Regions from separate parts of the Pseudarthrobacter sp. As-47 genome, predicted to be linked through region 2. Evidence: riboswitches for the same ligand, from Rfam matches in the RefSeq annotation. Region 2 holds a riboswitch; each other region holds the start of a gene.
What was found. A riboswitch is a leader RNA that binds a small molecule or an ion and turns the genes downstream of it on or off. The one in region 2 is predicted to bind S-adenosylmethionine.
Positions count from the first base shown of each region.

Region 1: it holds a riboswitch for S-adenosylmethionine, as region 2 does, so the genes downstream of both, AC4BCK_RS12990 (aminotransferase class V-fold PLP-dependent enzyme) here and AC4BCK_RS19445 (DUF1737 domain-containing protein) in region 2, are expected to answer to the same signal.
Region 3: it holds a riboswitch for S-adenosylmethionine, as region 2 does, so the genes downstream of both, metX (homoserine O-acetyltransferase MetX) here and AC4BCK_RS19445 (DUF1737 domain-containing protein) in region 2, are expected to answer to the same signal.

Region 1 is NZ_CM177088.1:2,807,827-2,810,016, forward strand. It holds gene hisN (histidinol-phosphatase) at 1-789, shown strand, start outside; SAM riboswitch class IV at 949-1,062, shown strand; gene AC4BCK_RS12990 (aminotransferase class V-fold PLP-dependent enzyme) at 1,097-2,190, shown strand, end outside.
Region 2 is NZ_CM177088.1:4,191,589-4,193,778, forward strand. It holds gene opgC (OpgC domain-containing protein) at 1-521, opposite strand, end outside; SAM riboswitch class IV at 855-968, shown strand; gene AC4BCK_RS19445 (DUF1737 domain-containing protein) at 982-1,260, shown strand; gene AC4BCK_RS19450 (rhodanese-like domain-containing protein) at 1,257-1,667, shown strand; gene AC4BCK_RS19455 (O-succinylhomoserine sulfhydrylase) at 1,668-2,190, shown strand, end outside.
Region 3 is NZ_CM177088.1:1,500,519-1,502,708, reverse strand. It holds gene metX (homoserine O-acetyltransferase MetX) at 1-906, opposite strand, end outside; SAM riboswitch class IV at 919-1,034, opposite strand; gene AC4BCK_RS06865 (bifunctional o-acetylhomoserine/o-acetylserine sulfhydrylase) at 1,133-2,190, opposite strand, start outside.

The sequences.
Region 1 (2,190 bases), 1.4 Mb from region 2:
AACGATGACCTGCGCCTGGCCCACGTCCTGGCCGATTCCGTGGATGACCAGACCATGAGCCGCTTCAAGGCCCAGGACCTCCACATTGAGACCAAGCCGGACCTGACGCCCGTCACCGATGCGGACAAGGCAGCCGAGGAAGCCATCCGCGGCCAGCTCTCCCGCTCCCGTCCACGCGATGCCGTACTCGGCGAGGAGTTTGGCAGCACAGGCCACGGCTCGCGGCGGTGGATTATCGACCCCATTGACGGCACCAAGAACTTCGTCCGGGGCGTTCCGGTCTGGGCCACCCTGATCGCGCTGGTGGATGAGGGCGAGCCGGTGGTGGGCGTGGTCAGCGCTCCCGCCCTGGGCAAGCGCTGGTGGGCCGCCAAGGGCATGGGAGCCTACATGGGGCGTTCACTTGCCGCTGCCACCCGCCTCCGGGTATCCAATGTGTCCAATCTGTCCGATGCTTCCCTTTCCTATTCGAGCCTTGGCGGCTGGAAGGAGCGCGGAAACCTCAATGAATTCCTGGGCCTTACCGAGGACGTGTGGCGGACCCGGGCGTTCGGTGACTTCTGGTCCTACTGCATGGTGGCCGAAGGTTCGGTGGACATCGCCTGCGAGCCTGAACTGAACCTCTACGACATGGCCGCACTGGTGCCCATCGTGGTGGAGGCGGGTGGCCGCTTCACCTCGCTGGAGGGCGAGGACGGTCCGTTCGGCGGCAACGCCCTGGCCACGAATTCCATCCTGCACTCAGAGGTGCTGCGCCGGCTGAACCCGAACCTGGACGACCTCCTCTAGTCCCGGCAGGACGAATATTCGACGGCGGGCACCCCCGAAAGGAGGCGTCCGCCGTCGTGATCTTCGGCGCAGGCGGCCCTTTTCAACCGCGCGTAACAAACCCCTTAACATTTCCGCGGGCTTTTAACCTTCACTGCGCATGTTCTACGCTCTTAACCAGGTCACGAGTGCCAGCGCAAAACCCCGGTTTGCTGGCCGGCAACCCTCCATTCGCGGTGGGGTGCCCCGGGTGACGACCAGGCCGGTCCGGAAGGGATGCGGCAAGCGCGGATTCCTGCACGGAGTCCTGTTCTGAAGTGAGGTCTCTGTGACAACTGCCACCGTCTCCCCCGAAGCAGTCTCGCCCCAAGCCACCGTCCAGCGTCAGGCAGCCGCCCTGCCGGGATCGCCGGCGTTTTCCGACCAGCGCCGCGCCGCCGCCGGCCGTCCGCTCGCAGCAGTCAGCGGCGCCGAGATCCAGGCCCCGCTGATCCATGGCGGCCACGCCCGGTACGCCAACCTGGACTATGGCGCATCCGCCCCCGCCCTCTCCGTGGTGTCGGCTTACCTCAACGAGATCCTGCCCTTCTACGCCAGCGTCCACCGCGGTGCGGGCTATGCCTCCCAGATCAGCACCTCGGTCTATGAGAATGCCCGCGCCATCGTCCGCGACTTCGTAGGCGGGCGCCCGGACGATTCGGTGATTTTTACCCGGAACACCACTGACTCCCTCAACCTGCTGGCGGGCTGCCTGCCCGTCACCGACGGGCGGCCCGACGGCGACGTCCTGTACCTCGACATTGAGCACCACGCCAACCTCCTTCCGTGGCAGGGTGTCCCCCACCGCAGCATCGTGGCAGAGGACACCATTGCGGCTACCATTGACGCGGTCCGCGCGGAACTGCAGCAGGGCGGCGTCAGCCTGCTCGCCGTGACCGGGGCTTCCAACGTCACGGGCGAAATCCTTCCCATCCGCGCCCTCGCCGCGCTGGCGCACGAGCACGGCGCACGGATCGCAGTGGACGCGGCCCAGCTGGCGCCGCACCGGCGGGTCGACATCACTGCGGACGACGTCGACTACCTCGCCTTCTCGGGCCACAAGCTCTACGCACCTTTTGGTGCCGGCGTGCTGGTGGGCCGGCCGGACTGGCTCGACGCCGGAACACCGCACCTTGCGGGCGGCGGCGCCGTCAAGGAAGCCAGGCTCGACGGCGTCAGCTGGGCAACCGGGCCGGCCCGCCACGAGGGCGGATCGCCGAACGTGCTGGGTGCGGCGACCCTGGCCCGCGCCACGCAGGTCATCGCGGAACTGGACCAGGACCGCTGGCATGCCCATGAAGCAGCCATCCGCTCCTTCCTGGTGGAAGGCCTGCAGGAGATCGACGGCGTCACCGTCCACCAGATCTTCAAGGACACCAACCC
Region 2 (2,190 bases):
GGGTAGTCCTTGCCCAGGTACGGCTCCCACACCATGACAAAGCTGCCACGGGCACCACCATCCCGAAACGCCGCCGCCACCGCCTGGAATGCCTCCCGGTAGTCGCCAGGCTGTTGCCCCCACTCCACCCAGCTGGTATTCATGTCCGGCGCAAAGCGGATAAGCAACTGGCCCTTGAAATCCCCCTGCATCCGGCGCACTTCCCCGGCAAAGGCTGTGGCAGCGCCAGCGGTGACCTGGTCCAGCGGGACGGCAGGCCTCACCGTGAGCATCGCATGGGCACCCTGCCCGGCGGACTGCTCCAGGAACTCCCGGATATCGTTCTCCTCCGAGGCACGGAACGGGAATGCGATGTCGTGTCCGAAGATTGCGGGGGATGCCCCGAGCCTTTCGGAGAAGCCGCCGGCGGTGTCCTCTCCCCATTCGAGGACTGCGCCCAGCAGCGGCTTGCCTTCCTCCGTGAAGTTTCGGGCGGCCTGCGCTGAGCCGGCGGGCACCACCACCGCCAGGACGGCCATCATCACGGCGGCGAGGAGCGCGGCCACCCTGTGGAGGGGCTGCAGCCGGCGGCTCCGGGCGGGACGTGTGGGCGCGGCGGCGGATGGCGTGATGATGAAGACCCCCAGGGACTGATTTCTCCAGTAGCGGGGCGGCGGCCCCTGCAGAAACTTTATCGGCCTGACCCGGGCGGCAGGCACCTGGCGCCCGGGCACCCCAGGTGGTGTCGCCGTCGTCCGTTCCAGGGAGGTGGCGGACGCATCTTCGGCGCGGCGCCTCCGCACTGCATCCTTCAGTTACGCAACATGACGACGGCGGCGGTGCGGCGCCGGGCGGCAAGTGTTACGTTTTTGGGGAGTAATGAGTACCGGCGCCAAGCCCTGACTGGCCGGTCGGCAACCCTCCTTCCACGGCGGGGTGCCTCAGGTGAATACTCGGCATATCGACCATTCGAGCTGCAAGCGTGAGAGAAGGAGATCCGTCGTGTCTGACGCACCTGCCCCTGAAGAAAAACTGTCCTACCGCCTCATCAGCGGCCCGGACGACCGCGCTTTCTGTGAGCGCATATCGGCCGCCCTGGCAGAGGGCTATGTGCTGCACGGCAGCCCGGCGGCAACCTTCAACGGCAGCAGCGTCATCGTGGCCCAGGCAGTGGTTCTTCCGGCGGCGATCGCTTCCGCGGACGCCGCAGTGGCGGACGCCGTGGACAACCTCGAAACCACGGGCGACGACCTTGAGTTCGACGGCGAGGGCCACGCATGAGCTACGCAGGGGACCTGACGCCGCAGGAGGCCTGGGACAAGCTGGAACAGGGCGCCATCCTGGTGGATGTACGCACCGAGGGCGAGTGGGCCCACATCGGTATTCCCGACACCAAGGCAACGGAGAACGATCCGCTGTTCATCCAGTGGACTTTCCCCGGCGGCATCCCCAACCCTGACTTCATCAACGACCTCAGCCAGCAGGCGCCCGAGGACCGTTCAACCGAACTGGTGTTCCTGTGCCGCTCCGGCCAGCGGTCCATCGCGGCAGCCATAGCGGCCACCCAGGCCGGCTTCACCTCCTACAACGTGCTGGAGGGCTTTGAAGGCGACCCGGACCGCTTCGGCGAACGCACCGTCAACGGCTGGAAGAACCGCGGCCTGCCAACCAACCTGGGAAAGATCTAAGTGACCTTCAACGAAGACGCCGCCGGCTGGAGCCCCGACACCCAGGCCGTGCGCGGCGGGCTGGACCGCACCAACTTCCAGGAAACCAGCGAAGCCATCTTCCTGAACTCGGGCTTTGTCTACGAATCCGCCGCTGCCGCCGAGCGCGCGTTCACGGGCGAGGACGAGCGCTTTGTGTACTCCCGCTACGGCAACCCCTCCGTGGCTACGTTCCAGGAACGTCTCCGCCTGCTGGAAGGAACCGAGGCGTGCTTTGCGACGGCGTCCGGGATGTCCGCGGTGTTCACCGCGCTGGGTGCCCTGCTGGCCGCCGGCGACCGCGTGGTTGCCGCCCGCTCGCTGTTCGGATCCTGCTTTGTGATCCTCAACGAGATCCTGCCGCGGTGGGGCGTGGAAACCGTCTTCGTGGACGGGCCGGACCTGGAGCAGTGGCGCGAGGCCCTGTCCAAGCCCACCACTGCCGTCTTCTTTGAATCGCCGTCCAACCCGATGCAGGAGATCGTCGATATTGCCGCGGTCAGCG
Region 3 (2,190 bases), 1.8 Mb from region 2:
AAGCGGCCCCCGGCCCCGGCAGATGTCGTGGCTCATCAGGGCCTCGGTGATGGCGATGTAGCTGTTGGCATCGAACCGCCGGACCAGTTTGTTTCCTTGGTGGTCCAGGTAGCTTTCCACCTGGTAGCGTCCGCGGGCGGCCAGGACACCACCCTGCAAGGGCGACTCCGGAGCCTGCGGTTCGCGGCCGAACCTGCCTTCGAGTTCCGCCGCTGAGCGGTAGGTGATGTGCGCGATCCGCCGGGCCAGGGCCAGCCCGTCCTCCGGGAAGGGACCGCCGTAATAGTCGCCGCCCTTGAAATTCGCATCCTGGCGGATCGCCAGGGTCTGCGCCTGGGCGAAGGCAATCTGCTCGGCCGTGCTTGCGGCCCCCACGGAAATCACCGCGCAGCGCTGCACCCGCTCCGGGAACGTGATGGCCCACTCAAGTGCGCGGGCTCCGCCCATGGAACCTCCGAGCACCGCAAACCAGCTCCTGATCCCCAGCTGGTCAGCCAGCCGGGCCTCTGCCACAGTGCTGTCCCGCAGCGTGACCAGGGGAAACCGGGATCCCCAGGGAGCCCCGTCCGGTGCCGGCGACGACGGACCGGTGGACCCGTAACAGCCGCCCACAATGTTGATGGACACCACAAAGAAACGGTCCGTGTCCACGGGCGCACCCGGCCCTGCCAGCTGCTCCCACCAGCCCGGTTCGTCGGTGTCGCCGCGGGTCACGTGGGTGCTGCCGGTCAGCGCGTGTTCGATCAGGACGGCATTGCTGGCATCCGCGTTAAGGGTGCCCCAGGTTTCGTAGGCCAGCGTGACGTCGGGCAGGTAGCCGCCGGCTTCAAGTTCCAGCCCCCCAACGGAGGCATAGCGGACAATTCCGTGTTCGGGGACGGTGGTACGGGTGACGGTAACCGTCATGGCAAGACCTCTTCTACGCGCTTGCCCGCCGTCGAATGACCGGCAGGCCAGGTCTTCACCCGGGGCACCCCACCGCGGAAGGAGGGTTGCCGGCCAGCAAGCCGGGGCTGTCACTGGCACTCATGACCTTGTTCGAGTGTACGAAACAGCCCCCGCCTGCTGCCAAGAGTGTGACTGGTTGTGACTTCCCCGGCTTGCCGCCGCAGTGGGTTCCCTGGGCGTCCGGCTAGGCTCCGGTAGCGTCCTTCGCTGCCCGGAAGCCTGCTTCCAGGTCCGCCAGGATGTCATCAATGTGTTCGATGCCCACGGACAACCGGACCAGCCCGGGGGTTACGCCGGCAACAGCCTGCTGCTCCGGGGTCAGCTGGCTGTGGGTGGTCGACGCCGGGTGGATGACAAGGGAACGGACGTCGCCGATGTTCGCCACATGCGAGTGCAGCTCCAGCGCGTCCACGAAGCGCTTGCCGGCCTCGGCTCCGCCAGCGAGGTTGAAGGACACAATCGCGCCCGTGCCCTTGGGGCCATACTTGCGGCCCCGCTCGTACCACGGGCTGGAGGGCAGCCCCGCATAGGCGACGGATTCGACGTCGTCCCTTCCTTCCAGCCAACGCGCCACTTCCGCGGCGTTGGCAACGTGCCGTTCCACGCGCAGGCTCAACGTCTCAAGGCCCTGTGCGATCAGGAATGCATTGAACGGGGAGACGGCGGAGCCCAGGTCCCGGAGCAACTGGACGCGGGCCTTGAGGATGTAGGACAGGTTGGCGCCCAGGGCACCGTCCTTGCCGAGGTCCCTGGCGTACACCAGCCCGTTGTAGGTGGGGTCCGGGGTGTTGAAGCCCGGGAACTTTGCGGGGTCCTTGCCGAAGTCGAAGTTGCCTGAGTCCACGATCACGCCGGCGATCGCGGAGCCGTGGCCGCCCAGGTACTTGGTTGCCGAATGGACAACGATGTCCGCTCCCCATTCCAGAGGCCGGATCAGGTACGGGGTGGACAAGGTGTTGTCCACGATGAGGGGCACACCGGCATCGTGTGCCACCTGGGAGATGCCTTCGATGTCCAGGACGTCCTGCCGGGGGTTGGACACCACTTCGCCGAAGAACAGCTTGGTGTTGGGCTGCACTGCTGTGCGCCACTGGTCGAGGTTGTCCGGGTCCGCTACGAAGGTGACGGAAATGCCGAACTTTTTCAGGGTGTGGGCGAAGAGGTTGTAAGTCCCGCCGTACAGGCTGGGGCTGGCAACGATATGGTCCCCCGCCTCGGCGATATTGAGGACGGCGAAGGTCT